Regions from separate parts of the Amycolatopsis australiensis genome, predicted to be linked through region 2. Evidence: predicted binding sites of a transcription regulator. Region 2 holds the regulator's gene; the other holds the start of a gene.
The links. The regulator HspR, encoded in region 2, represses chaperone genes until heat shock. The targets are predictions, from matches to a motif close to ANNTTGAGTNNNNNNNACTCAANNT.
Positions count from the first base shown of each region.

Region 1: the regulator HspR is predicted to act here: its motif matches at 3,268-3,292, upstream of lon (endopeptidase La).

Region 1 covers NZ_FPJG01000006.1:413,577-429,263, forward strand. Annotated here, with positions in the region: gene BT341_RS03085 (putative bifunctional diguanylate cyclase/phosphodiesterase) at 1-225, opposite strand, end outside; gene BT341_RS03090 (GNAT family N-acetyltransferase) at 498-1,436, shown strand; gene BT341_RS03095 (SAM-dependent methyltransferase) at 1,507-2,361, shown strand; gene BT341_RS03100 (SAM-dependent methyltransferase) at 2,358-3,206, shown strand; gene lon (endopeptidase La) at 3,307-5,709, shown strand; gene BT341_RS03110 (DUF4231 domain-containing protein) at 6,056-6,616, shown strand; gene BT341_RS03115 (glycerophosphodiester phosphodiesterase family protein) at 6,577-7,320, opposite strand; tRNA gene BT341_RS03120 (tRNA-Tyr) at 7,390-7,471, opposite strand; gene BT341_RS03125 (YajQ family cyclic di-GMP-binding protein) at 7,590-8,081, shown strand; gene BT341_RS03130 (sialidase family protein) at 8,246-9,382, shown strand; gene rfbA (glucose-1-phosphate thymidylyltransferase RfbA) at 9,456-10,337, shown strand; gene BT341_RS03140 (NtaA/DmoA family FMN-dependent monooxygenase) at 10,334-11,644, opposite strand; gene BT341_RS03145 (LLM class flavin-dependent oxidoreductase) at 11,646-12,740, opposite strand; gene htpX (zinc metalloprotease HtpX) at 12,793-13,644, opposite strand; gene BT341_RS03155 (YncE family protein) at 13,779-14,747, shown strand; gene BT341_RS03160 (LLM class F420-dependent oxidoreductase) at 14,788-15,660, shown strand.
Region 2 covers NZ_FPJG01000006.1:1,211,155-1,226,841, reverse strand. Annotated here, with positions in the region: gene BT341_RS07050 (MFS transporter) at 83-1,270, opposite strand; gene BT341_RS07045 (MarR family winged helix-turn-helix transcriptional regulator) at 1,389-1,871, opposite strand; gene BT341_RS07040 (globin domain-containing protein) at 2,226-3,401, shown strand; gene BT341_RS07035 (globin domain-containing protein) at 3,718-4,821, shown strand; gene BT341_RS07030 (dienelactone hydrolase family protein) at 4,875-5,591, shown strand; gene BT341_RS07025 (lytic polysaccharide monooxygenase) at 5,733-6,491, shown strand; gene BT341_RS07020 (DUF305 domain-containing protein) at 6,488-7,021, shown strand; gene BT341_RS07015 (ATP-binding cassette domain-containing protein) at 7,287-8,852, shown strand; gene BT341_RS07010 (heat shock protein transcriptional repressor HspR) at 8,904-9,329, opposite strand; gene dnaJ (molecular chaperone DnaJ) at 9,335-10,504, opposite strand; gene grpE (nucleotide exchange factor GrpE) at 10,541-11,248, opposite strand; gene dnaK (molecular chaperone DnaK) at 11,245-13,116, opposite strand; gene BT341_RS06990 (alpha/beta hydrolase) at 13,758-15,209, opposite strand; gene BT341_RS06985 (hypothetical protein) at 15,277-15,510, opposite strand; gene BT341_RS06980 (DUF4097 family beta strand repeat-containing protein) at 15,553-15,687, opposite strand, start outside.

The DNA of each region.
Region 1 (15,687 bases), 800 kb from region 2:
GAGCACCGGCCCGATCCACAGCAGCCGGTTGTCCCAGTGGAACGGCAGCCACGAGCCGACGGCGAACGCGGCGACGAGCCCGAGGCTCAGGACGGCGAACGTGTACGCGCGGAAGCGGCGTTCGTCGGTGCGGGCTTCGGCGGAGACGGGCGGTGTCCCGGAGGCGGCTCCCGGCCCGGGCTGCGCCTGCGCGACGGCGTCGCCGTGGGCGTTCGTGTCCGGCATCCGACCTTCCCTCCCGGCTTGTCCACCGGCGCTGATCCGTGACTTCGGGTGTGGACAAGGGCCATACCGTACCCCGTAGGGCGTACCCGTGTCCCTTTCGAGACAGTAGGAGATCACCCCAGGGTTAACAATGCCTCGATGGCGCTGACCTGCGTGGACCAAGGGGTGAACTGCGCCGGCCCCGGACCGGGGGCTCCCCCACCCTGACCCCCTGGAAGAAGCAGGGGGCGGTGCTCCGCGCACGGCGGCCCGGATAGCGCTTCAATGTGCCCATGCACAGCGACGTGATAGCCACCGAACACGCGGCCCGGCTCGCGGCGGTGGATCCCCTGCTCCCCGGCTCTTCTCCGTTCGAGGCGGCGGAAAACGCCGTGGTGCTGGAGGTGGCGGCCGGCGACTCGGCCGCGTCCGGTCTCGCCTCGCGCATCCAGGTCGACCAGGACGCGCCCAACGCGCCGTGGCGGGCGCTGACCGAGCACCGGCTCGACCTCCAGCTGGCCGGCCCGCACCCGGCGGCCGCCCTCGACGCACTTCTCACCCGATGGGATGAACATCTGCGCGCGGTCGCCGAGCCGGGCGACACGGAGACCGCGGCGATCGTCCCGCGGGCCAGCCGGGACGCCGCCGGCGCGCGCGAAATGCTGCACCACGGCTTCGCGCCGCTGCGGGTCATCGCGGTCCGCCCGGCCGAGCGGATGGTGCCGGCGAGCCCGCGCGGCACGCCGGGGGTCAAGATCCGCCGGGCCGAGCCCGCCGACCTCGACACCGTCGTCGCGCTCGGCATGGAACTGCACTCCTACGACGCCCAGTACGGCACCGTGAACTGGCGCACCGGCGTCGAGGACATCATGGCCAAGGACCTCGCCGAGCAGCTGAACCGGCCGGAGCCGCCGCTGTGGATCGCCGAGCTGTACGGCCGCGCGCTCGGCATGGTGAACGTCCAGCACCCCAGCGAGACCGGCTGGATCCGCGACCGCGTCGCCGCGACCCGCGTCGGCTACCTGTCGTCGCTGGCGGTCGCGGAGGCCGCGCGCTCGTCCGGCGTCGGCACGGCGCTGGCGGCGCACGCCCACCACGTCCTCGACGAGGAAGGCGCCGACGTCGTCCTCCTGCACCACGCGGCGGCGAACCCGCTCTCGACACCGTTCTGGTACGCGCAGGGGTACCGGCCGCTGTGGACGTACTGGCAGCGTCGACCAGCCGTTCGGTGAACGACTGGCGGATTACCGCCGGGCCGGCGTCCTTATAGGCTGGTTCCGCCAGAGCGAGGGGAGCCGGGAAGTGGCCGATCAGCGGGATTCCGCGCCCAGAGCGCCGGAAGGCGTCGACACCGAGAAGCCGTCGGCGGCCCGGATCTACGACTGGTACCTGGGCGGCACGCAGAACTGGGCCGTCGACCGCGAGTTCGGCAGGCGCATGGAGCAGCAGTGGCCGCTGGTGCGCCCCGGCTCCAAGCAGAACCGCGAGTTCATGAACCGCGCGGTGCGGGCGGCCCTGCGAGCCGGGATCCGGCAGTTCATCGACCTCGGCTCGGGCGTGCCGACGGCCGGGAACGTGCACGAGGTCGTCGAGGCCGAGCTGCCGGAGGACCACGACGCGAAGGTCGTCTACGTCGACTACGAGCCGGTCGCGGTCGCGCACGCGACGCTGATCCTCGAGGAAAGCGTGGCGACCGAGTGGGCGGGGATCGTCCAGGCCGACATGCGGGACGCGAAGGCGGTGCTGCAGGCTGCCGAGACGCAGCGGCTGATCGACTTCTCGCGGCCGGTCTGCCTGATCATGGCGGCGGTGCTGCACTTCGTCGGGCCGGACGACGACCCCGAGGGCCTGCTGGAGGCGTACCGGGACGCGCTCGCGCCGGGCAGCTGGCTGGCGATCTCGCAGATGAGCGAGGGCGACGGCGAGGGCCCGCACCTGGCGGGGCTGCGCTGGTTCGTCGAGCAGTACCGGAAGACGAGCAACCCGGTGTGGCTGCGCGACCGGGAGGAGATCGAGCCGCTGTTCGGCGACTGGACCATCCTCGAGCCGGGCATCGTCCACCTGCCGGACTGGCGGCCGGACCGGAAGATCAACGCGCTGGAGGCGGAGGCCCGCCCGTTCGCGTGGTGCGCCGTGGCGGAGAAGCCGGGCGCATGAGCGAAACCGCGCCGGTCGCGCCCGCCGGGGTCGACATCGAGAAACCGTCCGCGGCGCGCGTCTACGACTGGTACCTCGGTGGGTCGCACCACTGGGCGGTCGACCGCGAGTTCGGCCGCCGCGTCGAAAAGCTGTGGCCGCTGATCCGGCCGATCTCGCGGCAGAACCGGGCGTTCATGAACCGGGTCGTGTCGGCCGCCATGGACGCCGGCATCCGCCAGTTCGTCGACCTCGGCTCCGGCGTGCCGACGGCCGGGAACGTGCACGAGATCGTCCGCGACCGGCTCCCGTCCGGTGAGCGGGCGTCGGTGGTGTACGTCGACTACGAGCCGGTGGCGGCCGCGCACTCGCGGCTCATTCTGGAGCGTGAAGGCGCGTCGGACTGGGCCGGCCTGGTGGAGAAGGACATCCGGCGGCCGGCGGAGATCTTCGCGGATCCGGTGACGACGTCGCTGATCGACTGGTCGCGGCCGGTGTGCCTGCTGATGATCACGGTCATGCACTTCATCGGCCCGTCCGACGAGCCGGACGAGCTGATGGCGACGTACCGCTCCCGCCTGGCGCCGGGCAGCTGGCTCGCGTTGACGCACGGAACGTGCCGCGACGACGCCCCGCCGGACCGCGCGGCCGAGGTGCGCCGCTTCATCGAGGCGTACCAGGACACTTCGAACCCGGCGTGGCTGCGCTCGGCGGAGGACCTGCTCCCCTGGTTCGGCGGCTGGCCGCTGCTCCCGCCGGGGATGACGTCCCTGCCGGACTGGCGTCCGGAAACACCGCCGACGCCGATCGACGCCGAGACGCGGCCCTTCGCGTGGTGTGCCGTCGCACGTCGTCCAGCGCCCTGACCTGCGCTTTTCGTGATCGCTGTGGGCGAACGCACTCCGGGAAACAAACACACCCATCGGAGAGTTGAGCAAGGCAGACTCAACTACACGAGGAGTGCACATGTCCGACACCCGCCTCCTGCCCGTGCTCCCGCTCGATGACGACGTCGTGCTCCCGGGCATGGTCGTCCCGCTCGACCTGACCGACACCGAGACGCGGGCAGCGGTGGAGTCCGCCCAGGCCAAGACGCCGAGCCAGGCGTCCTTCCCCGGCATCCGGTCTTCCGCGGCCGCGAAGGCCGAAGTCCTGATCGTCCCGCGCGTCCACGGCGAGTACGCCGAGTTCGGCACCGTCGCCACGGTCGAGCGCATCGGCCGCGTGCCCGGCGGCAAGGCCGCCGTCCTGCTGCGCGCCACCGGCCGCGCGCTCGTCGGCCGGATCGCCGACGGCCCCGGCGCCGCCCGCTGGGTGCACGCCGAGGACGCCCCCGAGACCACGAACGACCAGACCGCCAAGCTCGCGGCCGAGTACAAGGCCGTCGTCATCTCGATCCTCCAGCAGCGCGGCGGCTGGCAGCTGATCGACGCCGTCCAGCAGGTCGAAGACGCTTCCGCGGTCGCCGACCTGTCCGGCAACGCGCCGTACCTGTCCGCCGAGCAGAAGCTCGAGCTGCTCACGACGCTCGACGTCACCGCGCGCCTGGAGAAGGCGCTGGAGTGGAGCAAGGAGTACCTGGCCGAGCTCGAGGTGACCGACACGATCCGCAAGGACGTCGCCGAGGGCATGGAGAAGCAGCAGAAGGAGTTCCTGCTGCGCCGCCAGCTCGAGGCCATCCGCAAGGAGCTCGGCGAGCTCGACGGCACCGCCGACGAGACGGACTACCGCGCCCGCGTCGAGGCCGCCGACCTGCCCGAGCACGTCAAGAAGGCCGCGCTGGCCGAGGTGGACAAGCTGGACCGCACGTCCGAGCAGTCCCCCGAGGGCGGCTGGATCCGCACGTGGCTGGACACCGTACTGGAGCTGCCCTGGAACGAGCGCACCGAGGATGTCTACGACATCGCGGCGGCGCGGGCGGTGCTCGACGCCGACCACGCCGGGCTCGACGACGTCAAGGAACGGATCATCGAGTACCTGGCCGTGCGCAAGCGCCGTGCGGAATCGGGCCTCGGCCCGGTCGGCGGACGCCGTTCGGGCGCCGTGCTGGCCCTCGCGGGCCCTCCCGGGGTAGGCAAGACGTCGCTGGGTGAGTCCGTCGCGAAGGCCATGGGCCGCAAGTTCGTCCGCGTGGCGCTGGGCGGCATCCGCGACGAGGCGGAGATCCGCGGTCACCGCCGCACGTACGTCGGGGCGCTGCCCGGCCGGATCGTCCGCGCCATCAAGGAAGCCGGCTCGATGAACCCGGTCGTGCTGCTCGACGAGATCGACAAGGTCGGCGCCGACTACCGCGGCGACCCGACCGCGGCGCTGCTCGAAGTGCTGGACCCGGAGCAGAACCACACGTTCCGCGACCACTACCTCGAGGTCGAGCTGGACCTGTCCGACGTCGTGTTCCTGGCGACGGCCAACGCGCTGGAGACGATCCCCGGCCCGCTGCTGGACCGCATGGAGCTGGTCACGCTGGACGGCTACACCGAGCACGAGAAGGTCACCATCGCCCGCGACCACCTGCTCCCGCGCGAGCTGGAGCGCGCCGGCCTGGGCGCTTCGGACGTCGTCTTCACGGACGCCGCGTTCAGCCGCATCGCGGCCGAGTACACCCGCGAGGCGGGCGTGCGCGACGCGAACCGCACGATCGCGAAGGTGCTGCGGAAGATCGCGACGAAGGTGGCACTGGACGAGGTGTCGCTGCCGCTCTCGATCGACGCCGCGGACCTGGAGACCTACCTGGGCCGGCCACGGCACTTGCCGGAGTCGTCGCTCCCGGCGTCGACCCAGCGCACGGCGACCCCGGGCGTGGCGACGGGCCTGGCGGTGACCGGCGCGGGCGGTGACGTCCTGTACATCGAGGCGTCGCTGGCGGACGAGGAGTCCGGCGCGTCGGGTCTGCAGCTGACCGGCCAGCTCGGCGACGTGATGAAGGAGTCGGTCCAGATCGCGCTGTCGTACCTGCGTTCCCACGGCGCGGAGCTGGAGCTGCCGGTGGGCGACCTGCGCAAGCGCGGAATCCACGTCCACGTCCCGGCGGGCGCGGTCCCGAAGGACGGGCCATCGGCGGGCATCACGATGACGACGGCGCTGGCATCGCTGCTGTCGGGCCGGGTGGTCCGCGCGGACGTGGCGATGACGGGCGAGGTGTCCCTGACGGGCCGGGTGCTCCCGATCGGCGGCGTGAAGCAGAAGCTCCTGGCAGCGCACCGTGCGGGCATGAAGACGGTGATCATCCCCCAGCGCAACGAGCCGGACCTGGACGACGTCCCGGCAGAGGTGCTGGCCGAGCTGGACGTCCACGCGGTGGCGAACGTCCGCGAGGTCCTGGAGCTGGCCCTGACCCCGGCGGCAACGCCGGTCTCCCAGGCGGCGTAACCCCGAGCGCCGCCACCTGAAGAACGGCCGGTTTCCCCTCACCCCAGGGGAAACCGGCCGTTCGCCTTGCGTCGAGAGCCGGTGCCCGGCGATGAGGTAGCCGGTGCCGAGCGGGCGGTTTTCGTGTCGCGCCGGTCAAGCGGCGAGAGCGTGTCCTGCGGCTGCGACCGGGCCCGCCGTGGGCGAACGGCTTTTCTTCGATATTCCCGACGGAAAAATCCGCGGCTTCCCCGTGTTGCCGTTTCCCGGTTGAACCTCGTCCGGCTCGCGTCGTTGATCGCCTCCGGCGGCAGTTGTCGGCAAACGCGACTTCCCTGAAAAGGCCGTCGTGCCGGAGGATCGTCCCATGAAGTTCCGACCGCCGTTCCCCCACGCGCTGCCCGACCCGAAGTCGCTCGGCTACCCGGTGGCCGTCGAAACGTACGCGATGCGCCTGCGCAGCTTCTACAACTCGCGCGCCACCTGGCACCGCCGGTTCTTCCGGCTCAGCGGCATCACGGTGATCGTCGTCGGCGCCAGCCTGCCACTGCTGGCGACCCTGGACTTCCCGGGCACGAAGCTGGCCGTGTCGGTGGCGGGTGTCGTGGTCGCCGGCGTCACCGCCCTGCGGGCGTTCTACCGCTGGGACCAGTCCTGGATCCTCCTGCGCAACACCGAGCGGGCGATCACCGAAGCGTGGTGGGACTGGCACGGCGATCTGGACAACACGGCGAACGGCGACAGCGCACCCGATCCCCGTCAGATCGAAGTCACCAGGGAGTTCGCGCGGAAGCTGATCGACATCCGCAAGCGGGAAGCGGATAGCTTCTTCGCCGACTTGGCCTTTCCGGCCCACAACGTGCACGACCGCAACGGAAACGCACGCGATCAGGCGCGGGTCCCCGGCACGAATCCGGAAAAGAAATAGCCGTCGGCAAGCCGCGAAGCCCGGTCGGCCTCCTCGGGGGAGTGCGCGGTGTAGGCGATCACCGGGCGGCGGGCGGTGCGCCAGAACGTCACGAAGGGATCCGGCAGCGCGGCCAGCTCGTAGGCGAGGTAGTCGGGCCGCATGACGGCGTTCGTCAGCATCATCCGCCCCAGGAGGGCCTTCACCGGGCCGGCGGACGGGAGAGACCCGGACGCCTGGCCGACAGCGCGATCCGGCACCAGCCGCCGGAACCGCCCGACGGCGACCGGGTCGAAGGACTGGACGACGGCGGCGTCGGGGTAGCCACGCAGGCGCTCGGTAACGGCGCGTTCAAGCGCCGACGAGCGGTCGAAACCCCAGCGGCGCACGTCGACCACGACCGGCACCCGGCCGTTCACCAGCTCCAGCACGTCGTCGAGCCGCGGGACGCGCTCCTCCGCGGCGCCGATCCGCAGCTCGCCGATCCGCGCCCAGTCCAGTTCCCGGACCGGCCCGGAGCCGTTGACGGCCATCCTGGAAAAGTCGGCGTCGTGCAGCACGACGGGAACGCCGTCCCGGCTCAGCTGGACGTCGAACTCGAAAGGGACGTCCGCTTCGAGGGCGCGTGCGAAGGCGGGCATCGTGTTTTCGGGTGCTTCCGCGCCGTCGCCGTGCAGACCGCGATGGGCGATCGGCGACGAGGTCAGCCAGCCGGGTGCTGCCAAGGGTCACCGTACCTTCGTCACATAAACGAAATCAGCCTGGCGACGGATCACCAGGCTGATTCTCGTGGGTGGCAGGTGAGGGATTCGAACCCCCGTAGGCTGAGCCGTCTGATTTACAGTCAGATCCCTTTGGCCACTTGGGTAACCTGCCCAGGCCGGTCTCACCGGCCGGGGAGAAGCTTACCCAACGGCTCCCGGCGGGGGTCAACCGGGATACCCAGGACTAGGCTGGGTGGCCCCTGACAAGCGAGTACGAGGTGTGAGGACACGTGGCGGATCCCTCTTTCGACGTCGTGAGCAAGGTCGACCGCCAGGAGGTGGACAACGCGCTGAACCAGGCCGGCAAGGAGCTCGGCACGCGGTTCGACTTCCGCGGCACCGGCACGACGATCAGCTGGGCCGGCGAGGAGGCGATCACGATCGAGTCCGAGACGGAGGAGCGCGCGCTGGCCGCGGTCGAGGTGTTCAAGGAGAAGCTGATCAAGCGCGGCATCTCCCTGAAGGCCTTCGAGGCGGGCGAGCCCGCGCTGTCGGGCAAGAGCTACAAGATCTCGGGCAAGATCCTCCAGGGCATCGCCTCGGACAAGGCGAAGCAGATCGCGAAGTTCATCCGTGACGAAGGCCCGAAGGGCGTGCAGGCCCAGATCCAGGGCGACCAGCTGCGGGTGTCGGGCAAGAAGAAGGACCAGCTCCAGGAGGTCATCGCCCTGCTGAAGGGCAAGGACTTCGAGATCGCGTTGCAGTTCACCAACTACCGGTGACGCGCCGCGGGCACCCGGCTGCCGGGTGCCCGCGACCCTCGGTGAGCACGTCACCCGGCAGTGCACATCAAACCCCTCGAACGCGCTAAACGCCCGCGTGACCGCCCCCACCAGTCCGGTTCCGCGTGCTGTAATCGCGCCGTCACTGCGTGGAGAGGGTCCGGATGCGCCGCTTGCTCGCCTTCGTCTTGTCACTCTGCGTGGTCGTAACAACACCCATACCCGCCCGCGCTGCTGAGCGTAAGCAGCTTCTGCCCGGATTTGGCTCCTACGCCCGGCTGATCCGGCTGGAGCACTCCGTCGTCGGACGCGGACGGATCGTCGCCTCGCTCACCAGTGAAGACTCCGGTGGCAAGTTCGCTCCGATCATGGAAAGCACCGACGAGGGCGAGTCCTTCCACCAGATCGGCGCCATCCGCGATCCCGACGGCCGGCTCGGGCTGTGCTGCGGCACGCTCTACGAACTGCCGCAGCGCGTTGGACGGCTTCGGGCCGGCACGCTGCTCTGGGCCGCCTCCTACCGGCAGGACGGCGGGGCCGAGCGTCGCGTCGGGATCAAGGTCTGGGCCAGCAAGGACGGCGGGCGCTCGTGGACCTTCCTCGCCGAGGCCGCCCGGTCGCACAACATCGACGGCATCTGGGAGCCCGAGTTCACCGTCGACGCCGGCGGCACCCTCTGGCTCCACTTCGCCGACGAGACGCAGGCGCCGCAGTACGCGCAGGTGCTCAACCGGGTCGCCTCCACCGACGGCATCAGCTGGGGCACCAAGCAGCTCACCATGGCGATCCCGCCGGACCGGGTGCGGCCCGGCATGCCGATCATCCGGCGGCTGCCCGACGGCCGCTACTACTTCGCCTACGAGATCTGCAACTTCCGCGACCGTTACTGCGACCCCTACTTCAAGATCTCGCCCGACGGCGCCAACTGGGGCGACCCGGCCGATCCCGGCACCCGCGTCACCACCGCGAACGGCAACTACTTCCAGCACGCGCAGACGATCACCCTGTTCCCCGGCGGCCCGAACGGCGTCCGGATCGTCATGGTCGGGCAGATCTACACCAACGCCAAGGGCGAGCCGCAGCCGAACAACGGGCAGGTGCTGCTGGCCAACGACGACTTCGGCAGCGGCGACTGGTACGAACTGCCCGCGCCCGTGCACATCACCGGCATCTACAACAACTTCTGCCCCAACTACTCCTCGACGCTGCTGCCGGTCGACGACGGCCAGAACGTGCTGGAGATCGCGACCGAGTACGACTCCGGCTGCAAGGCCTTCTTCGGCAAGGGACCGGCCTTCTAGTGCTTCCCGATCGGCCCGTCCACCCGGCCCCGTAGGGTGGACGGGTCGTGACCACGGACAGGGAGGCAGCCGGATGAAGGGCATCGTGCTGGCCGGAGGCAGCGGGACACGCCTGCACCCGATCACCCAGGCGGTGTCGAAGCAGCTGCTGCCCGTCTACGACAAGCCGATGGTCTACTACCCGATCTCGGTGCTGATGCTGGCCGGCATCCGGGAGATCCTGATCATCTCCACCCCCGCCGACCTGCCGAACTTCCGCAAGCTGCTCGGCAACGGCGACCAGTTCGGCGTCTCGTTCTCCTACGCCGAGCAGCCGAGCCCCAACGGGCTGGCCGAGGCCTTCCTGATCGGCGCGGACTTCATCGGCGGCGACGACGTCGCGCTCGTGCTCGGCGACAACATCTTCTACGGCCAGGGCTTCTCCGGCCGGCTGCAGGCCGCGGTCCGCGACCTCGACGGCTGTGTGCTGTTCGGCTACCCGGTCAAGGACCCCCAGCGCTACGGCGTCGGCGAGGTCGACGCGGACGGCAAGCTGCTGACCATCGAGGAGAAGCCGGCCAAGCCGCGGTCGAACAAGGCGATCACCGGGCTGTACTTCTACGACAACCAGGTCGTCGACATCGCCCGTTCGCTGACGCCGTCGGCGCGCGGCGAGCTGGAGATCACCGACGTCAACCTCGCGTACGTCCGCCAGGACCGCGCGTCGCTGGTCGACCTCGGGCGCGGGTTCGCCTGGCTCGACACCGGCACGCACGACTCGCTGCTCGAAGCCGGCCAGTTCGTGCAGGTGCTGGAGCACCGCACCGGCGTGCGCATCGCGTGCCTGGAGGAGATCGCGCTGCGGATGGGCTTCATCGACGCCGACGAGTGCTACGCGCTGGGCGAGAAGCTGGCGAAGTCCGGCTACGGCGACTACGTGAAGGCAGTCGCCGTAGCCGCGGGCGCTTCGGCCTAGAACAGCTGCTCGCGCAGCGTCGTCCCGGTGTACTCGGTGCGGAACACGCCGCGCTCCTGCAGCAGCGGCACGACCTTCTCGACGAACTCGTCGAGCCCGGTGGGCGTCAGGTGCGGCACCAGGACGAACCCGTCGGCCGCGTCGGACTGCACGTACTCGTCGATCGTCGAAGCGATCGTCGACGGGGTTCCGACGAACTGCTGGCGCGCGGTGACCTCGATCACCAGCTCGCGGATCGACAGCTTCTTCTCCTCGGCGATCGCCCGCCAGCGCTGCGCCACGGCCAGGGGGTCCTTCTCGTGCCGGACGCGGCCCCAGGTCAGCGGCTCGGCGTCCGGGTCGGGGTCGATCTCGGGCAGCGGCCCGTCCACGTCGTAGTCCGAGAGGTCGCGGCTCCACACCTGCTCCAGGAACTGGATCGCGGTGGCCGGGCGGACCTGCTGGAGCCGGATCTCGCGCGCGCGTTCCTCGGCTTCGGCGTCGGTGTCGCCGAGGACGAACGTCGCGGCCGGCATGATCAGCAGGTCGCCGTACTCGCGGCCGTACGTCGCCAGCCGGCGCTTGACGTCGTGGAAGAACGCCTGGCCGTCCTCGAGGGTGCCGTGCCTGCTGAAGATAACGTCGGCGGCCTTCGCGGCGAACTCGCGGCCTTCGTCGGAGTCGCCGGCCTGGATGACGATCGGCTGTCCCTGCGGGGTCCGCGGCAGCGTGAACTCGCCGTGGATGTCGAACTGCGGTCCCCGGTGGACGAACTTGCCGGGGTCGCGGGCGAAGACGCCGTTCTCCTTGTCCCCCACCAGCGTGCCCGGCTGCCAGCTGTCCCACAGCTCGCGCACGGTGGCCAGGAACTCCTCGGCGCGGGCGTACCGGTCCTCCCGCTTGAGGAAGCCGCCGCGCCGGAAGTTCTGGCCGGTCCAGGCGTCCGGCGACGTCACGACGTTCCACGCCGCGCGCCCGCCGGAGAGGTGGTCGATGGTCGCGACCTGGCGGGCGACCTCGTAGGGCTCGTTGAACGTCGACGAGAGCGTCCCGGCCAGGCCGAGGTGGGTGGTGACGGCGGACAGCGCGGCCAGCACGGTGGTCGTGTTGGGCCGCCCGACGACGTCGGAGTCGAGGATCTTGCCCGCGTGCTCGCGCAGGCGGAGGCCCTCGGCGAGGAAGAGGAAGTCGAACTTGCCGCGCTCGGCGGTGCGCGCCAGGTGCTCGAAGGACGCGAAGTCGATCTGGCTGCCCGACGCCGGGTCGCTCCACACCGTCGTGTTGTTGACGCCGGGGAAGTGCGCGGCGAGCTTGATCTGCTTGGTCATCTCAGGCTCCCGGGGTGACGGCGTAGGAGTTGACGGCCCGGCCCAGCCCGAGGTGCTCCCGCAGCGTCGCGCCACGGTAGCCGTCCCGGAACGCGCCGGCCGCGCGCAGCAGCGGGACGACCTCGCCGGCGAGCAGGTCGAGGTCGTCCGGCAGGACGGCGGGCCGCAGGTGGAAGCCGGCGACGCCGGTTTCGGCCGCCCAGCGCGGCAGCTCGGCCGCCAGCTGGGCGGGTGTGCCGGTGAAGGAGAGCCCGGCGGGCTCGAACGACGTCAGCGCGTCGAGCCGGCGCCGGCGGTCGCGGGCGCTCTGCTCGGTCTCGGCCAGCACGATCGACACCGTCGCGAGGACCTTCGCGCCGGGGAACCGGGTGACCGCGGCGCCCACCGCGTCCAGGTGGTCCGCCCGCGTGATGACCACGTCGGCGCCGACCGCGTGCGGCGAGTCGCCGTAGACGGCGGTCACCGGGTGTCCCTGCGGCGGCCGCGGCGTGATCGACGGGCCCTTGACGCTGAAGAAGCGCCCCTCGAAGTCGACGTAGTGCAGCTTTTCCCGGTCGATGAACCGGCCGGTGGCGGCGTCGCGGATGATCGCGTCGTCCTCCCAGCTGTCCCACAACCGGGTGATGACGTCGAGGACCTCGGCGGTCTCGGCCTCGCCGTCCTCCGGCGAAGGAGCCGGGCGACGGCCGAAGTGCGCGGCCTCGGCGTCGGTCAGGGACGGGACCGCCAGCACGCCGGCGCGGCCGCGGCTCGCGTAGTCCAGGGTGGCGACCGACGTCGAGACGTGGAACGGCTCGGTGTGCGTGGTGGTGACCGTCGGCACCAGGCCGATCCGGCTGGTCACCGGTGCGACGGCGGACAGCGTGAGCAGCGCGTCGAGACGCCCGCGCACGACCTCCTCCCCGCCGGACTGCAGCGCCAGGGAGTCGTCGAGAGTGACGAAGTCCAGCGAGGCCGCTTCGGCGAGCTTCGCGTACTTCAGGTAGTGGCCGGAGGTGAACAGCGCGGCGGGCTCGACCGCGGAGACACGCCACGCGGCCGGGTGGTACCCGGCCCCGTCGATGGCGACGCCCAGGTGCAGCTGTGCGGAAACCATGCCGGGAAAACTCCCGCGCCGGAATCCGGATTCCCGCTCCCAGCTGGTGGGATCAGAAGCCGCGGCGGGCTATCTCCTCGAGCCGAGCGATGCGGTCGGCGATCGGCGGGTGCGTCGAGAACAGCCGGCTCAGGCCCTCGCCGGGCCGGAACGGGTTCGCGATCATCAGGTGCGACTGCGACACCAGCTGCGGCTCCGCGACCAGCGGCGCCGCCCGCGTCCCGGCCTCCAGCTTCCGCAGCGCCGAGGCCAGGCCCAGCGGGTCGCCGGTCAGCTCGGCGCCCGACGCGTCGGCCTGGTACTCCCGCGAACGGCTGACCCCCATCCGGATCACCGCCGCCGCGATCGGGCCGACGAGGACCAGCAGCAAGCTGACCAGCGGGTTCCCGTCGCGGTTGTTGCCGCCGAAGAACAGCGCGATGTTCGCCAGCACGCTGATCACACTGGCCAGCGCGCCGGCGACGCACGAGATCAGGATGTCTCGGTTGTAGACGTGGGACAGCTCGTGGCCGAGCACGGCACGTAGCTCGCGCTCGTTCAGCAGGTCGAGGATGCCGGTGGTGCAGCAGACGGCCGCGTGCCGCGGGTTGCGGCCGGTCGCGAACGCGTTCGGCGCGACGGTCGGGCTCAGGTAGAGCTGCGGCATCGGCTGGCGGGCGGTCTGCGCCAGCTCGCGCACGATCCGGTACATCGCGGGCTGCTCCACCTCGGACACCGGCCGCGCCCGCATCGCGCGCAGCGCCATCTTGTCCGAGTTGAAGTAGGCGAAGCCGTTCATCCCCAGTGCGACGACCAGGCCGATGACCAGGGCGCCGCGGCCGAAGAGCCCGCTGATCGCGATGATGATCGCGGACAGCAGGCCGAGCAGGACCGCCGTCTTGAGTCCGTTCTGGTGCCCGTGCACGCGCGCTCGCCTCCGTCCGCTCTCGAAGTGGGTTACCCAGTGGAAACAACGCGATCGGGGGACGCGAAGTTCCTTCAGGTGATGATGGCGCGGGTTAGGCTCGGAAGGCGAGTTGATCACGAGCGGAGGCGCCGATGCGAGGTCGCCCGATACGCCGGCGGGCCGTCTTCGCCCTGGTCACGGCGGGTGCCGGGACGCTGGCCCTGCCCGGGGTGGCGCGCGCCGCGGACGTCCGGTCGATCGACCTCGGCGGGGCGCCGGCCGCGGTCGCGGTGAACCCGGTCACCGGGCTCGCGTACGTCACGGATCCGGAGTCCGGGACGGTCTCGGTGATCGACCCGCGCGGTGCCGCGGCGAGTGCGGTGATCACCGTCGGCGGCGCGCCGGGCGACGTCGCGGTCGACGCGCGGACGAACCGGGTCTACGTCGCGAACCCGCGGGCCGGGACGGTCGTGGTGCTGGACGGCCGGACCCGCGACCTGGTGAGCGTGATCGGCGCGGGCGTGGGGGCGTCCGCGCTGGCCGTGGACGAGCAGGCTGACCGCGTCTACGCGGCCAGCGGCACCACCGGCACGCTCGCCGTGCTCGACGGCGTGAGCTGCACGCTCGCGGCGCTGGTGCCGGGCCCGAAGCCGAGCCTCGGCGGCATCGCCGTCGACCCCGGCCGCAAGCTGGCCTACTGCGCGAGCACCGGCACGGACTCGGTCGAGGTGTTCTCGATCGACAGCGGGAAGTTCGTCGCTTCGGTGAAGGTCGGGGCCAAGCCGACGGCCGTCGCGGTGCACCACGCGAGCGGCACGGTGTACGTGGCGAACTCCGGCATCCATCACATGTCCATTGTGGACGCGGTGACCCACGCCGAGCGCAAGACGGTCTTGCTGCGCAGCGAAGCGTCGGCGCTGACGGTGCACCAGGGCACGAACACGGTGTACACGAACGGCGGACAGAACGGGATCAGCCGCGTCGACGGCGGCACCGGCACGCTGACCGGCGACCTGGCACTGGGCGTCAACCCGGGCGAGGTGGCGATCGACGAGCGCACACGCACGGTGTACGTCACCGATCCCGTGCACGGCCGGGTGTTCCTCGTCCGGGACTTTTGACCGGGCGGCTGGGGCAACTCCAGGTATACCGTCGGAAACCATGAAACTCGGACTGCAGATTCCCGACTTCACCTGGCCGAACGGCGCCTCCGCACTGGGCGCCGACCTGGCCGCCGTCGTCCGCACGGCCGACCAGGCGGGCTTCGACTCCATCGCCGTGATGGACCACTTCTTCCAGATCGGCGCGGTGGGCCCGGTCGAAAACGACATGCTCGAGGCGTACACGACGCTGGGCTTCATCGCGGCGCACACCGAGCGCGCCAAGCTGCTGACGGTGGTCACCGGCGTGCTGTACCGCCACCCGGGCCTGCTGGCGAAGGCGATCACGACGCTGGACGTGCTGTCCGGCGGCCGCGCGATCCTCGGCATCGGCGCGGGCTGGAACGAGGAGGAGTCCCGCGGGCTCGGCTTCCCGTTCCCGCCGGTGGCGGAGCGTTTCGAGCTGCTGGAGGAGAACCTCCAGTACGTGCTGCAGATGTGGGCGGACGGCGACGGCCCGTTCAAGAGCGAGCACTTCGACGCGACCCGGCTGCTGAACGTGCCGCAGGCCCTGACGAAACCGCACCCCCCGATCATGATCGGCGGCGGCGGCGAGAAGAAGACGCTGCGGCTGGTGGCGAAGTACGCCGACCAGTGCAACCTGTTCAACGGCCCGGAGCTGGAACACAAGCTCGAGGTGCTGAAGCGGCATTGCGAGAACGAAGGCCGCGACTACGGCTCGATCACCAAGACGGTGTACCACATCCTGGACATCGGCGAGGACGGCGCGAAGTCGGCCGAGCTGGTGGCGGAGCTGGAGCGGCTGAACGGGCTGGGCATCGACGTCGCGCTGGGCGCGGTCCCGCACGTCCACAAGCCGGCGGTACTCGAGAAGTTCGGCAACGAGGTCATCCCGGCGGCGGAGAAGATCTGACCTGCCGTCTTGCGCGAGACTCGGCGG
Region 2 (15,687 bases):
CGGTACATCGGAAAGTCCAGGTGACAGGCCTGACCGTGACCCATCACTATCCTCAACGCACGAAAACTTGAGTCTGTTCCGCTCAACTCTGACCGGGTGCGACGGCGCTCGCCGGCAACCGGGAGCCCAGCATCCCGAGCCCGGCCACGGCGAGTCCCGCACACGTCCCGACCAGCACCCAGGGTAACCAGTCGGCGACCGAGAACAACGCGACCACGGCGGGCGCGAGGACCTGCGCCACCGTGAACGCGTATTGGTACGCGGCGAGATAACGGCCGCGGGCGACCGGCGGTGCCGCGGCTTCGGCCAGCGCACCCGACCGCGGGCCGAAGACCAGGTCACCGGCGGCGAACACCAGCGTCGAGACCAGCAGGTACACGACGCGCCAGCCGTCGGGCACGAGCAGCACGCCGAGGCTGACCGCGCACCACGCGGCGAACAACGCCGAGCCGGCCCGCATCGCCGCGATCCGGGTCAGCCGCGCGGTGAGCCGCAGCGCCAGCGTGCCGCCGACACTCGTCAGCACGGTGAGCAGGGCGAGGATCGCGCCGGGCAGCCAGACCGGGCCGTGCAGCCGGTCGAGCACGAACACCGGCGTGCCGATCAGGAAGAAGTCGAGCGAGAGCCCGAAGAGGCCGCTGAAGAGGATCAACGCGAGATACGGCCGGTCGCGCAGCACGCGCGCCGGCCGCTCGCCGTGCTGCTTGTGCGGCCGGGCGAGCGGCACGAAGAAAGCGAGGATCAGGGCCGCGACGAAGAACGTCACCGCGTCGACGGCCAGCGCGATCCGGTACCCGGACGTGCCGAGCCAGGTCAGCAGGGTGGCCGCCGCGAGACCGCCCAGCCCGAAGCAGCCGGCCCGGACCATGCCCGCCTCGGCGAACGGCCGGTCCTTCGGGACGTCGCCCGCGACGTCGGCGATGAGCACGAACAGGGAGCTGTAGAACAGCTGCTGCCCGGTGGCGAGCAGGACCGCGGCGGCCACGACCGGGCCCGCGCTGCCGGCGAGCAGGTAGGCGCCCGCGCCGGCGGCCTGCAGCAGCTGCGCGGCGATCACCACGACCCGCGGCCCGACGCGGTCCACGAGCCGTCCGGCCAACGGCGGCACCACGAGCCCGCCGACCGTGCCGAGCGTGACGGCCGTGCCCGCCATCGCGAGCGGCACGCCGACCACCTGCGTCACGTAGACCAGCGCCAACGGGAGGAACAGACCTGAGCCGAAGTTGTCGATCCCCAGCGCGCACAGCAGTGCGACCCGGCTACGCGTCACCTTCCGACGGTAACCCCGGAAAACGGCACCGAGTCAGGCCCGAACGGAGACATTCCCGCGCGCGAAAATGCCACTGCGGGTGGTACTCCGCCCGCGCCGGATCACCTGGGCGCGTGCGTCACTTGGACCCGGCGAAGCAGGCCGCGCTACCCAAGGCGCGGCGGAGGTCGGCGTTCATCTCGGCCAGCCGCGCGGTGAGGTCGGTGACGCGCTCGTCGTCCCAGCCGCCGAGCGCCTGCTCCATGAATTCGAGGTAGTTGGCCCGCCAGCGGGCGAGTTCGGCGCGGCCCTTCTCGGACACGCTCACCAGCGACGCCCGGCCGTCTTCGGGCGCGGGACGGCGGTCGACCAGCCCGGCGGCGGACAGCTGCGTGATCTGCCTGCTGACCACCGAAAGGTCGACGAACCGGCGTTTCGCCAGCTCGGACGGCCGCGCTTCGCCGTTCTTCGCCAGGTCCGACAGCAGCATCGCGGCCGCCGGGTGCAGCCCCGGCTGCTCCTGCCAGGCCTGCATGATCCAGGCGTGCTGGAGCTGCGACGCGGTCTTCAGCTCGCGCATGAGCTCGACCCGGACGTCGTCGTCGGTGTCGTCGGAGCCCATCGGGACCTCCTGCCACAGCTGTGCTGCACCGGGGCTCCGCCACCCGGAACCCCTCGAGACTATTACTTGTGTAATACAAGTTTATGAGCCATCGCTTGCGCCAGCAAGGATCGGTCCGGTGAGGTCGCCCACGCCATCACCCGGCAGTACACCCGGTCGGAGCAACAATGCGGGCAAAAGGCCGCCCGGCGGCTACCCTGCGGACGGGCCGTGCACGTGGCACGGACGAGTGACGAGGGGGAGCAGATGGACCCAGGAGACGGGCGGACGCGGCACCGCCGTCCCCGCGCCCGGCCCGGCGGTGCCTGACCGCGTGTCCCCGTCCACCCGCCCCCCAGCAGCGAACTCCCGCCCATGACAGCCGACTCGGTCAGCCCGCTCCCCAGGTCCTCGGCCCCGCGTGAAGCGCCCGCGGCCGTCGCCGCGATGGTCCGGCTCATCCGGGACAGCTGGGCGAAGTCGGAGCCCTACATCGCGGAGATCTCGCAGTTCTTCTACGGGATGCTGTTCACCCTCGCGCCGACCACGCGTGACTTCTTCCCGATCAACATGGAGATCCAGCGCGGCAGGCTGGTGCGCGCGCTGGTGCACATCGTGCAGATGGTGGACCGGCCCGACGACCTCGCGCCGTTCCTGCGCCAGCTCGGCCGCGACCACCGCAAGTTCGGCGTGGTGCCGCGGCACTACGAAGCCGTCGGCACCGCGCTGCTGGCGTCGCTGAAGAACCACCTCGGCCCGGAATGGACCCCCGAGGTCGAACGCGCCTGGGCGGAGGCGTTCACCATCGTCGCCCGTGCCATGCAGGACGCGGCCGCGGCCGACACGAACCCGCCGTCGTGGCAGGCCACCGTCGTCGAGCACCGGCGGCTGACCTGGGACCTCGCGCTGGTCCGGCTGCTGCCCGACCAGCCGGTGCCCTACCTGCCGGGCCAGTACGTCAGCGTCGAAGTCCCGCAGCGGCCGCGGCTGTGGCGCTACCTCTCGCCGGCGAACGCGCCGCGCGAGGACGGCGGCATCGAGTTCCACGTCCGCGCGATCGACGGCGGCTGGGTGTCCCGCGCCATCGTCAGCCACACCCAGCCCGGCGACGTCTGGCGGCTCGGCCCGCCACTCGGCCGGATGACAGTGGACCGTGAGACGTCACGCGGTGTGCTCATGGTCGCGGGCGGAACGGGCGTCGCGCCGCTGCGCGCGATCCTCGACCACCTCGCCCTCTGGGGCGAGAACCCGAAGACGTACCTGTTCTACGGCGGCCCGAGCCGCGAAGACCTGTACGACCTCGACGAGCTGCGCGCGCTCGCCTCCACCAACCCGTGGCTGACCGTCACGCCGGTGGTGGAGCGCGGCGGCGACGTCCCCGGGTACGAGCAGGGCACGCTGGCCGAGGCGGTCACGCGGTACGGGGCCTGGCCGGGGCACGACATCCTGGTGTCCGGCTCGCCGGCGATGATCCGCGCGACGGTGTCGCGCATGCTCGTGGCGGGCAGCGCGCTGGACCAGATCCAGTACGACCCGTTCACGATCGACTGAGCGGGATTCCGGTCAGTTCAGCGACAACATCCGCAAATCGCGTCGGCTGATCAATTTCACGCACCGCCAGATCGGGTTGACGCGGCGTGTCGAAATTGCTCCGATCGAGCGGGAACGCGCGGAATCACGCGCATCTGCACGGGAATGCGCCTAAGGTCGGGAACCCTCGGGGGCGGCACCGCCGGTGCGATGCCGCGGGCACAGCGCCGAAAACCCTTGCCAGGACTGGAGATTACCGTTCCCGATGAGTGCCGACTCCCTGAAGATCTCCGCGCCGCTGCCGACCGTTCCCGTTTCGGTCGTGAAAGGCCGTGAACTGGTCAGGCTGATCCGTGAAAGCTTCGCGGCGGTCGAGCCGAAAGCCGATGAACTGGCGCAATACTTCTACGGCGCGTTGTTCGCGGTCGCGCCGGATTGCCGTGACCTGTTCCCGGCGAGCATGGCGAACCAGCGGAGCCGGTTGCTGCGCGCGCTCGTGTACGTCGTCCAGATGGTCGACCGGCCCGACGAGCTCGTGACGTTCCTCAGCCAGCTCGGCCGTGACCACCGCAAGTTCGCCGTCGTCTCGCGCCATTACGACGCCGTCGGCGTCGCGCTGCTGGCGGCGCTCAAGCGGTTCCTCAAGGAAAAGTGGACCTACGAGGTGGAATCCGCGTGGCAGACGGCGTACGGGCTCATCGCGAAGACCATGCGCGCGGCCGCGCAGGCCGAGACCGGTCCGGCGTGGTGGGCCGCGACCGTGCTGGAGCACCGCAAGCTCACCCGCGACGTCGCGCTGGTCAAGGTGCGCACCGAGGGCCTCCTGCCGTACCGCGCGGGCGGGTACGTCAGCGTGGAGGTGCCGCAGCGGCCGCGGCTGTGGCGGTACTTCTCGCCGGCGAACGCGCCGCGCGGCGACGGCGAGCTGGTCTTCCACGTGCGTGCGGTGCCCGGCGGCTGGGTGAGCGGCAGCATCGTCAACCACACGAGACCGGGCGACGTCTGGCGCCTCGGGCCGTCGATGGGCGTGCTGAACGTGCGGCCGACGACCACCAAGCGGCGGCTGCTGATGATCGCCGGCGGCACCGGGATCACGCCGATGCTGGCCATCCTCGACGACCTCGCGCGCTGGAAGCGGAACCCGCCGGTGCACCTGTTCTTCGGCGGCCGAAGACCGGAAGACCTGTACGCGTACGACGACCTGCGCCGGTTCGCCGCGACGGCGCCGTGGCTGACGGTCACCCCGGTCACCGAGGAGGGCGCGCTGGCGGGCGGTGACCGCGGCACGCTCGCCCACGCCGTGACCCAGCGTGGGGTGTGGCGCGACCACGACGTGCTCGTGTCCGGGTCGCCGCCGATGATCCAGGCGACCATCGCGAAGCTGCTGGCGCACGGCGTCGAGCTGGAACGCGTCGCCTACGACCCGTTCACCCTCGACTGAGGAACTCTCAGCGGGCCACGCGCGGCGACGGCTTTCTCGCTATCTTCGCCGATATGGAGATGACCATTCCGGTTCCGGACGGCACCATCGGCGGCTACCTGGCGGAGCCCGCGGGCGCGGGGCCGCACCCGGGCGTCGTGCTCATCCACGACGCGTTCGGGCTGAGCCAGGACACGAAGAACATCACCGACCGCTTCGCCGCCGAGGGCTTCCTCGCGCTCAGCCCGGACCTGTACGCGCGTGGGGGCATGCGCCACTGCGTACGCCGGGTGTTCTCGGACATGTTCGCCAACCAGGGCCGCACGTTCGACGACATCGAGGCGGCCCGCACGCTGCTGGCCGGCCGCGAAGACTGCACGGGCCGAATCGGCATCGCCGGGTTCTGCATGGGTGGCGGCTTCGCGCTCGTGGCGGCGGCACGTGGCTTCGAGGCGTCCGCGCCCTACTACGGCCAGCTGCCGAAGAACCTTTCCGTGCTCGACGACGCGTGCCCGATCGTCGCGAGCTTCGGGAAGAAGGACTTCTCGCTGCGCGGCGCGGCGGCGAAGCTCGAAGCGGCGCTCACCGAGCGCGAGATCCCGCACGACGTCAAGGAGTATCCGGGCGCCAGCCACGGGTTCGCCAACAAGATCGAGGTCGCGCCGCCGCTGAACCTGCTGCTCAAGGTCGTCGGATTCACCTATCACCACGAAGCGTCCGAAGACGCGTGGCGCCGAGTGACGTCGTTCTTCGGCGAACACCTGCAGGAACCGGCCCGACCTTCGCACTGAGCCGAGCGGAGCAGCGGATTCACCGAACGGCGGTAGTTCGTTGACCGTTGTGCCCGATTCTCCTTATGGTCTAGACCACATCCGCCCGGATGTGCTCGTTCGCCTCCCCGGAACGACGCTGTTCCCCCTCGAGGAGCCGAAATGACCTGGAACAGAAAATTCGTCGCGGCCGCCGCCGGTGTCCTGCTCGCCCCGGTGCTGGTCGTCGTCCTCCCCGCCACCGTCGCGAGCGCCCACGGATACGTCTCGGACCCGCCCAGCCGGCAGGCCAACTGCGCGGCCGGGAAGGTGCCGGACTGCGGTGACATCGTCTATGAGCCCCAGAGCGTCGAAGGCCCCAAGGGGCTGCGAAGCTGCGACGGCGGCAACTCCCGCTTCGCGGAGCTGTCGGACGAGTCGAAGCCGTGGCCCGCGAAGTCCGTGGGCACGACGGTGACGTTCAACTGGGTGTTCACCGCCCGGCACGCCACCGCGAACTACGAGTACTACATCGGCAACACGCGCGTCGCGAACATCCCCGGCAACAACCAGCAGCCGCCGTCGACCGTCTCGCACACGGTGAACCTGGCGGGCTACTCGGGCCGGGTGAAGGTCCTCGCGATCTGGAACATCTCCGACACGGCCAACGCGTTCTACAGTTGCGTCGACCTCCAGATCGGCGGCGGTGGCCCGACCACGCCGCCGCCCACCACGACCACGACGCGGCCGCCGACCACCACGACGACGGCGCCGCCCACCACGTCGACGCCGCCGTCGAGCGGCACGTGGACGGCCGGCACGGCGTACCAGGTGGGTGACGTCGTGACGTACAACGGCGTGAGCTACCGCTGCATCCAGCCGCACACGGCCATCGCGGGCTGGGAGCCGCCGAACACGCCGGCGCTGTGGCAGCGTCAATGAGAGTGCTGCTGGCCGTCGTCGCGCTGCTGCTGGCCGGCTGCGGCGCGACGGCGGCCCCACCCGCGTACAACGCGGCCGACGTGATGTTCCTGCAGATGCTGGTTCCCCAGAACGAGCAGGGGATCGAGATCGTCCGGCTGGCCGCGGACCGCCAGGTGCCGGGCGAGCTGAAGGTCCTGGCCGCGGCGATCGAGTCGACTCAGCGGACCGAGACCGAGGACATGCGGGGCTGGCTCCGAGCGTGGGGACAGCCCGAGACGATGGACATGAACCCCCAGGTCCACGCGGGCCACGGCGGCATGAAGATGACGTCGCCGGATCTGGTCGGGGATCTGCGGAAGGCACCGGACGCCGAGTTCACGCGCAAGTTCCTGGACGTGCTGACGGGCCAGCAGCAGGGCGCGGTGGAGCTGGCCCAGACGGAGAACGGCCCGGCGGGCGGGGTGAACACCCAGGCCCGCGACCTGGCGCGGCGCGTGATCGAGTCCCGGACGGCGGAGGTCAAGCAGCTGCTGAACTTCAAGGCGTGACATCCCGCGGCGCGGACCGCGAGTGGCCGGGAGGGGCCACTCGCGGTCTGCTGCGCACCCGAGTTCCCGCACGCGCCGATATTCGCTCGCCGCGGCGTGCGGGGCGCGTTAGCCTCGCGATCATGTACTCGCGTCCCGTCTTCATGAGGTTGCGGAACCGCCGCTGACGGCGGCGCACCGATTTCTTTCCCTGCCCGCCGTTCCGGCCCGTGCCGGGCGGCCGCTCTCGTGCTGCCCGGCTCCCTCCAGAGCTGCGGAGCATCCTTTGAACCCCCTTGCGACCGAACACGCCCACCTGCGCGCGGAAAGCGTCGGCGTCACGCTCGGCTCCCGCCGCGTCCTGCACGACGTGAGCGTCACCGTTTCCGCCCGTTCGCGGCTGGCGATCGTCGGTGAGAACGGGCGCGGCAAGACCACGCTGCTGCACGTCCTCGCCGGGCTGCGGGCGCCCGACCACGGCACCGTCCACCGGACGGGCACGATCGGCCTCGCCCGGCAGGCGCTGCCCTTCCGGTCCGGCGAGACCGTCGGCACGCTCACCACCGAAGCCCTGCGCGAAGCCCACAACGCACTGCGAGAACTCGAAGCGGCAGCAGCGGACTTCGCGGCCGAAGGCGCCGAAGATCGTTACGCCGCCGCACTCGACGTGGCCACGCGCCTCGACGCCTGGGACGCCGAACGCCGCGTCGACGTCGCCCTTGAAGCCCTCGACGCCTGCACCCACCGGACCCGCGAACTGGACACGCTCTCGGTCGGGCAGCGCTACCGCGTCCGTCTGGCCTGCCTGCTCGGCGCCCGGCACGACTTCCTGCTGCTCGACGAACCCGGCAACCACCTCGACGCCGACGGCCTGGCCTTCCTCACCGCTCGCCTGCGTGCCCACGACGGCGGCGTCGTGCTGGTCAGCCACGACCGTGCCCTGCTGGCCGACGTCGCGAACGAGTTCCTCGACCTCGATCCCAGCCAGGACGGCCGCCCGCGCCGGTATGCCGGTGGCTACGACGCCTGGCAGGACGGCCGTCGCCGCGACCGCGAGCGCTGGGTGCAGGAATTCGAGGAACAGCAGGACACGCACCGGCAGCTCACGGTCGCGGTGGCGCAGGCCCGCGACCGGCTCAGCACCGGCTGGCGACCGGACAAGGGCACCGGGCGGCACCAGCGCCAGACCCGCGCTCCCGGTGTCGTCCAGGCGCTCAACCGGGAACGCGCGGCGCTGGAGGCGCACCGCGTGACCGTGCCGGAGCCGCCGATGTCGTTGCGCTGGCCCGACCTCGGCACCCGCACGCGCACGGGGTTGGTGCGCGTGACCGGTGTCCGCGTCGAAGGGCGCCTTGACGGTCCGGTGACGCTCGCACTCGACCACGGCGACCGGCTGCTCGTCACCGGACCGAACGGCGCGGGAAAGTCGACGCTGCTGTCGGTCCTCGCGGGTCAGCTCACGCCGACGAGCGGCGCGGTCCGGCACCGGCCCGGCGCGCGGGTGGCGTTGATCGGCCAGGAAGTCCCGGCGTGGCCGGAGCACCTCACCGCTCGTCAGCTGTTCGAACGTGCCGCGCTTCCGCTTTCCGGCATGGGGCTCCTCGAAACCGAGGCACTGAGGACTCCAGTCGGGCGCATGTCCCAGGGCCAGCAGCGGCGGCTCGACCTGGCCCTGCGGCTGGCGACGCGGCCGGACGTGCTGATCTTCGACGAGCCGACCAACCACCTGTCGGCAGTGCTCGTCGACGAGCTGACCGAAGCCCTGCTCACCACGCCGGCCGCGGTGGTCGTCGCGACGCACGACCGCCGGATGCTGGACGACCTCGCCGCCTGGCCGCGGCTGGAGCTCTGACGCGCGAAGGCCTCCCCGGTCGCCCGGGGAGGCCTTCGTCGCTTGGCTGGGTCAGCGGCGCTTGGGGCGCCAGACCACCATCGCCGTCTGCTGGTTGAGCGGCACCAGGTCCCGGCGGTAGGACGCGTGCGCCGCCGCCGCGGCCTGCTCGGCCGCCGCGTACGCCGCGGCGAGTTCCTCGGTCAGCTCGCTGACCCGGGCCCGCAGCGCGTCGACCTGGTTCTCCAGCTCGATGATGCGCTTGATGCCGGCCAGGTTGACGCCGTCCTCCTGCGAGAGGCGCTGGACCTCGCGCAGCAGCGCGATGTCCCGCATCGAGTAGCGCCGCCCGCCACCGGCGGTGCGGCCCGGGGACACCAGGCCCTGCCGGTCGTAGGTGCGCAACGTCTGCGCGTGCATCCCGGCCAGCTGCGCCGCTACCGAGATGACGAACACGGGGGTTTCCTCGTCGCCTTCCGGGGGCATCCCGCCCAACATCCTTCTCACCTACCTTGCAGCAGCTCGGTGATCTCGGGCCGGGGGTCGTGCCCGGCCATCGCCTCGGCGTACGCCTGCAGTGCTTCGCGCGCCTTGCCGTCCAGTTTGGCGGGAATCGCCGCCTGGAGGGTGACGAGCAGGTCACCCTGCGAACCGTCGCGTTTGGCGATGCCCTTGCCGCGCACGCGCAGCACCCGTCCGCTCGCGGTGCCCGGCGGCACCTTGAGCGAGACCTTGCCTTCGAGCGTCGGCACCGTGATCGTGGTGCCGAGCGCCAGCTCGGTGAAGTCCACCGGAACGGTGATCGTCAGGTCGAGCCCCTTGCGCCCGAACAGCGCGTGCGGGGCCACGTGCACCCGGACGTACAGGTCGCCCGCCTGCGCGCCGCCCCGGCCGGGCTCGCCCTGGCCGGCCAGCCTGATCCGCTGGTCGTCGTCGACGCCCGGCGGGATCCGCACAGTCAGCGTGCGGGTCCGGGTGCTCACGCCTTCGCCGCCGCACTCCGGGCACGGGTCATCGATGATCGTGCCGCGGCCGCGGCAGTCGCGGCACGGCTCCGAGAAGGCGAACGCGCCCTGGCTGCGGCTGACCAGCCCCGCCCCGGCACAGGTCGGGCAGGTCCGCGGCGACGTGCCCGGCCGGGCACCGTTGCCGCCGCACGTGGCGCAGGTCGCCGGGCTCGACAGCCGCAGCGGCAGGGTCGCGCCCTTGACCGCCTCGGTGAAGTCGATCCGGACGTCCGTCTCGACGTCGGCGCCGCGCTGCGGCCGGTTCGCCGTCGCGCCCGCCGACGCCCGGCCACGGCCGAACAGCCCGCCCAGGATGTCGCCGAGCCCGCCGAAACCGCCCGCCTGACCGGCGCCGGCCTGGCCGAAGATGTCGCCCACGTCGAAGCCGCCGGCACCGCCGCCGCCGGGGAAGTTGAACCCGCCCCCGCCGCCGAACAGCCGCCGCGCTTCGTCGTACTCCTTGCGCTTGGCGGGGTCGGACAGCACGCCGTAGGCCTCGGAAACCGCTTTGAACTTCTGCTCGGCCTGCGCGTTGCCGGCGTTGGCGTCCGGGTGGTTCTCCTTGGCCAGCTTGCGGTAGGCCTTCTTGATTTCGTCCGCGGTGGCGTCGGAGGAGACGCCCAGTTCACGGTAGAAGTCCTTACCGATCCATTCCCGTGCACTCATCGGGCGTCTCCTCCTCCCACTTGAACCGGATACTGCTTACTGCTGCTGCTCATCGGGTCCGCCGTCGAGTGGCAGCTCGCCACCGACGGGCGGGTGCTCGGCCGGGCCCGCGGGCTCGTGGTCGGTGACCCCGACCAGCGCCGCCCGCAGCACCCGGTCACCGAACCGGTAGCCGCGGCGCATGACCACGGTGACCGTCGGACCCGCCACGTCCGGCGAGGTGTTGTGCTGCACGGCCTCGTGCACGCTCGGGTCGAAGGCCTCGCCTTCGGTGCCGAACGACTCGAGGCCCGCCCGCTGCAGGCCGCTGACGAGCTTGTCGGCGACCGCCTTGAACGCGCCGGTGAGGTCGCCGTGCTGCTCGGCCCGCTCGAGGTCGTCGAGCAGCGGCAGCAGGTCGTTCACCACGGTCGCCTTCGCGCCGAGCACGACCGCCTCGCGGTCACGCTCGACCCGCTTGCGGTAGTTGGCGTACTCCGCCTGCAGGCGCTGGAGGTCGGCGGTGCGCTCAGCCAGCTCCTTCTCGACGTCAGAGACGACCGACACCGACTCGTCCACAATGGACTCCCCGAGCGAGGGACCCGCGTGCTCCACGGGCGCCTCCTCCGGCTCCGGCGCGGCGTGGGCCGGGCCGGACGGGCGGACCTGCCCGGTCTGGGGGTCCACCCGCCGCCGATCCCGCACGACCACCGGCTCCTCGGGGCCGCGGCCCTGGTTCTCGGATTCGTCGTAGCTGTGGGTCACTTCTTCTCGTCCTCTTCGACGATCTCGGCGTCCACCACGTCATCGGCCTTGGCCTGGCCACCGGCCGCACCGGCGTCGCCGCCGGCCGCGCCCGAAGCGCCGGCCGCACCGGCCGCCGCGTCAGCGTTCGCGTTCGCGTACAGCGCGGTGCCCAGCTCCTGCGAAGCGGCGTTCAGCTTCTCGATCGACTCGCGGATCTTGGTCGAGTCCGTGCCCTTGAGCGCCTCGTTGGCCTCGTCGATGGCGGACTTGACCTTGCCCTTGAGGTCGTCGGGCAGCTTGTCGTCGTTGTCCTTGAGGAACTTCTCGGTCTGGTAGACCAGCGTCTCCGCCTGGTTGCGGGTCTCCGCCTCCTCGCGGCGCTTGCGGTCCTCCTCGGCGTGCGCCTCGGCGTCCTTGACCATCCGCTCGATGTCCTCCTTCGGCAGCGCGGAGCCACCGGTGATGGTCATCGACTGTTCCTTGTTCGTGCCCAGGTCCTTCGCGGTCACGTGCACGATGCCGTTCGCGTCGATGTCGAAGGTGACCTCGATCTGCGGCACGCCACGCGGAGCCGGCGGAAGACCGGTCAGCTCGAACATGCCGAGCTTCTTGTTGTGCGCGGCGATCTCACGCTCACCCTGGAACACCTGGATCTGCACCGACGGCTGGTTGTCGTCCGCGGTGGAGAAGATCTCCGAGCGCTTGGTCGGGATCGTGGTGTTGCGCTCGATGAGCTTGGTGAACACGCCACCCTTGGTCTCGATGCCCAGCGACAGCGGGGTCACGTCCAGCAGCAGGACGTCCTTGACCTCGCCCTTCAGGACACCGGCCTGCAGGGCCGCGCCGACCGCGACGACCTCGTCCGGGTTCACGCCCTTGTTCGGCTCGCGGCCGCCGGTCAGCTCCTTGACCAGCTCGGCGACGGCCGGCATGCGGGTGGAACCACCGACGAGCACGACGTGGTCGATGTCGCCGACGGAGATGCCCGCGTCCCGGATGACGTTGTTGAACGGCGCCTTGGTCCGGTCGAGCAGGTCCGAGGTGATCTTCTGGAACTCGGCGCGCGAGAGCGTCTCGTCGAGGAACAGCGGGTTCTTGTCCGCGTCCACGGTGATGTACGGCAGGTTGATGCTGGCCGAGTTCGAGCTGGACAGCTCGATCTTGGCCTTCTCCGCCGCCTCGCGGATGCGCTGCAGCGCCATCTTGTCCTTGGTCAGGTCGATGCCGTTCGCGGCCTTGAACTTGTCGACCAGCCACTTGACGATGCGCTCGTCCCAGTCGTCACCACCGAGGTGGTTGTCACCGGAGGTCGCGCGGACCTCGACGACGCCCTCGCCGATCTCCAGCAGCGAGACGTCGAAGGTGCCGCCACCGAGGTCGAAGACCAGGATGGTCTGCTCCTTCTCGCCCTTGTCGAGGCCGTACGCCAGGGCGGCGGCGGTCGGCTCGTTGACGATGCGGAGGACGTTCAGGCCGGCGATCTGCCCGGCCTCCTTGGTGGCCTGCCGCTGCGCGTCCTCGAAGTACGCCGGGACGGTGATCACCGCGTCGGTGATCTCCTCGCCCAGGTACGCCTCGGCGTCGCGCTTGAGCTTCATCAGCACGCGCGCGCTGATCTCCTGCGGGGTGTAGGCCTTGCCGTCGATCTCGGTCTTCCAGTCGGTACCGATGTGCCGCTTCACGGACCGGATCGTCCGGTCGACGTTCGTCACGGCCTGGTTCTTCGCCGGCTGACCGGTCAGCACTTCGCCGTTCTTGGCGAAGGCGACGATCGACGGGGTGGTCCGGGAGCCTTCCGAGTTGGCGATGACCGTCGGCTCGCCGCCCTCAAGGACGGCGACGACCGAGTTGGTCGTGCCGAGGTCGATGCCGACCGCTCGCGCCATGGTGCTTTCCTCCTGTGTAAGCCTGCTCTGATCGTGACCTGCACGTTCGTCCCCACCTTGAGCGGGGCTCTGGCAAGTTCTATCCGGCCTTCACGCACCTCGTCAAGCAGGACTTGAGTCGACTGCGCTCAACCTTCGTACCCAGCCTAACGAGGCGATACGGGTTCTTGTTCCCGGGTCCGCCGCCGGGGCGCCCCGACCGGGTGTGACCCCGCTCACGGGCGGGTATGGCCTGGTCGCGGCGTCGCCGGTGGCTCGGCGGGGTTCTGGCCGCCGGCATCGCCGCGAACCGGACCACCGGGGTGCCTCGCCGCCCGGCGTGGGCTGATTACCCGCAGGCCACCCCACACCTGGCCCTGGCCCCGCCCTGGCGCTGATCTCGCCTCCGGCCCCTGTCCCGGCTCAGCCCCGGCCGCGCCCCTGGCCGGGCCTCACCCCCGGCCCCTGTCCCGGCTCAGCCCCGGCCCCTGTCCCGGCTCAGCCCCGGCCCGCCCCTGGCCGGGCCTCACCCCCGGCCCCTTCCCGGCTCAGCCCCGGCCCCGCCCCCTGGCCGGGCCTCACCCCCCGGCCTTCGCCCTGGCTCCCCTGGCCCTGGCCCCGCCTTGGGCCTCAGCCCTGCGGCCTCTGGCCCGGTAGACCACTCACCGGCAGACCATCCCCTGCCCCGGAGGCACCCCGGTCACCAGATAACTCACCTCCGCCACCCGGGCGCACGGCGAGTTGAACAGGCCCGTGTGGCCGTCATCCATGCGGGTCAGCAGCGCCGCGCCCTCGATGCTTGCCGCCAGGCCGCGGGCCCAGGCCAGCGGGGTTGCCGGGTCGTGGGCGCCGCCGACCACGAGGATCGGTGGAGCCCCGCGGACCGGGTGGGGCTGGGGTGGGTTCTTCGCCGGGATCGGCCAGCCCGTGCAGCCGCTCGTGAAGTCCCAGTACTCCGAGTACCGCCAGCTGTGCGGCGCCACCGCCCGCAGCAGCCCGGCCATCACGCCCATGTCCGCCGGCCCGGTGAACGGCGACGGGAAGTCGTGGCAGCCGATCGCCCGGTACGCCCCGTAGATGGGGGTCAGGAACTGGTTCCGCTCGGTCAGCTTGCGGGCGTCCGGGAACTCGCCGCCCGCCGCGGCCAGCGCCTTGGCCAGTGCCGGCCACTCCTCACGGATGTAGAGGTGGTTGTAGACGCCGGCCGAGATCTCGTCGGCCGTTGCCGGGCGGCCCAGGTCACTCGCCCACACCGTCCCGCGGGCGGCGCGGGCCACGACGTCGTCGTAGAAGCCGAGGACGTCGTGGCCGTGCAACGCGCACTCCGCCGAGCCGCGGCACCAGTTCGCGAACCGGACCAGCGCGTCTTCGGTTGCCGCCGCTTCCTCGAGGATCGCCTGGCGCAGCGGCCGGGCATGGTCGACCGCGCCGTCCAGGACCATCGTGCGTACCCGGTCCGGGTGTTTCGACGCGTACACCGCGCCCAGCTCGGTGCCGTACGAGAGCCCCAGCCACGAGATCTTCGGCTCGCCCAGCGCCGCCCGGATCGTCTCGATGTCCTCCGCCGCGCTCTGCGTGTCCGCGTTCGCCAGCAGCGGACCAGTGCGGGACAGGCAGTCTTCGCCCGCCTTCCGGTTGTGCGCCACCAGGGCGTCGAAGCCCGCCCGCGACGACGGGAACCGGTCGAGCGCCGGATCGAACAGCGTCGCCGGGTCGCACGTGATGCGGGGCGTGCTGAACCAGTCGCCGCGTGGGTCGAAGCCCACGATGTCGAACCGCTGCCGCAGTCGCGCGAGGTCCGGCGAGGCCAGGCCGCCGAACTGCACGAACCCGACGCCGGAGCCGCCCGGTCCGCCCGGGTTCACCAGCAGCGAGCCGAACCGGTGGGCCGGATCGAGCGCGGGCAGCCGCGCCAGCGCGAGCCGCGCGGCGCCCAGCTCCGGCCGCCCGCGGTCGATCGGCACCTCGACCGTCGCGCACTCGGCCGACGGCTCCTGCGGTGTCCCGCACGGCCGCCAGGCCACCGGCGACGCCGCGGCGACGGCCGGTACCGCCGCCATGACCACGACCGCCGCGACGACCGCGACGACCGCGACGACCCGGCGCACGTCCATGATCCGATTCCCTCCCCTGCACGCCGTCCTTCGGCGTGCTTCCTTCCTAACAGCGACCACCGACAAATCAGGAGCGGCGGCCGGTCCAGGAGGAGAGGAAGAAATCCGGGTTTCCTTGCTGCACAACGACTTCCGCGGGGACACCGGCCGACGATGTCACTCGAAAGTGGGACTCCGCGGCGACCGGCACCCCCAGCGCCGGCGCCGCGGGCTCCTCGCCCCGCGTGAACCCGACTACGCCGAACATCGCGACGGCCCCCAGCAACGCGGCCGCCAGCACGCGTCGTTCGATCTTGCCCATGGTGAAAACGCCCCCGTAGTAAGGAATCCGTAGTGAGAAAGGTCAGGCCGCGCGGACCGTGACGCTGCCGCTCTCGGTCGAGAGGTCGAGCGTGTGCGGCGCGGAACCGTCGGTCGGGACGTCGATCGAGCGGTGCCCGCTGTCGCTGCCGCCGACGACGCGGTACGGACCGCCCGG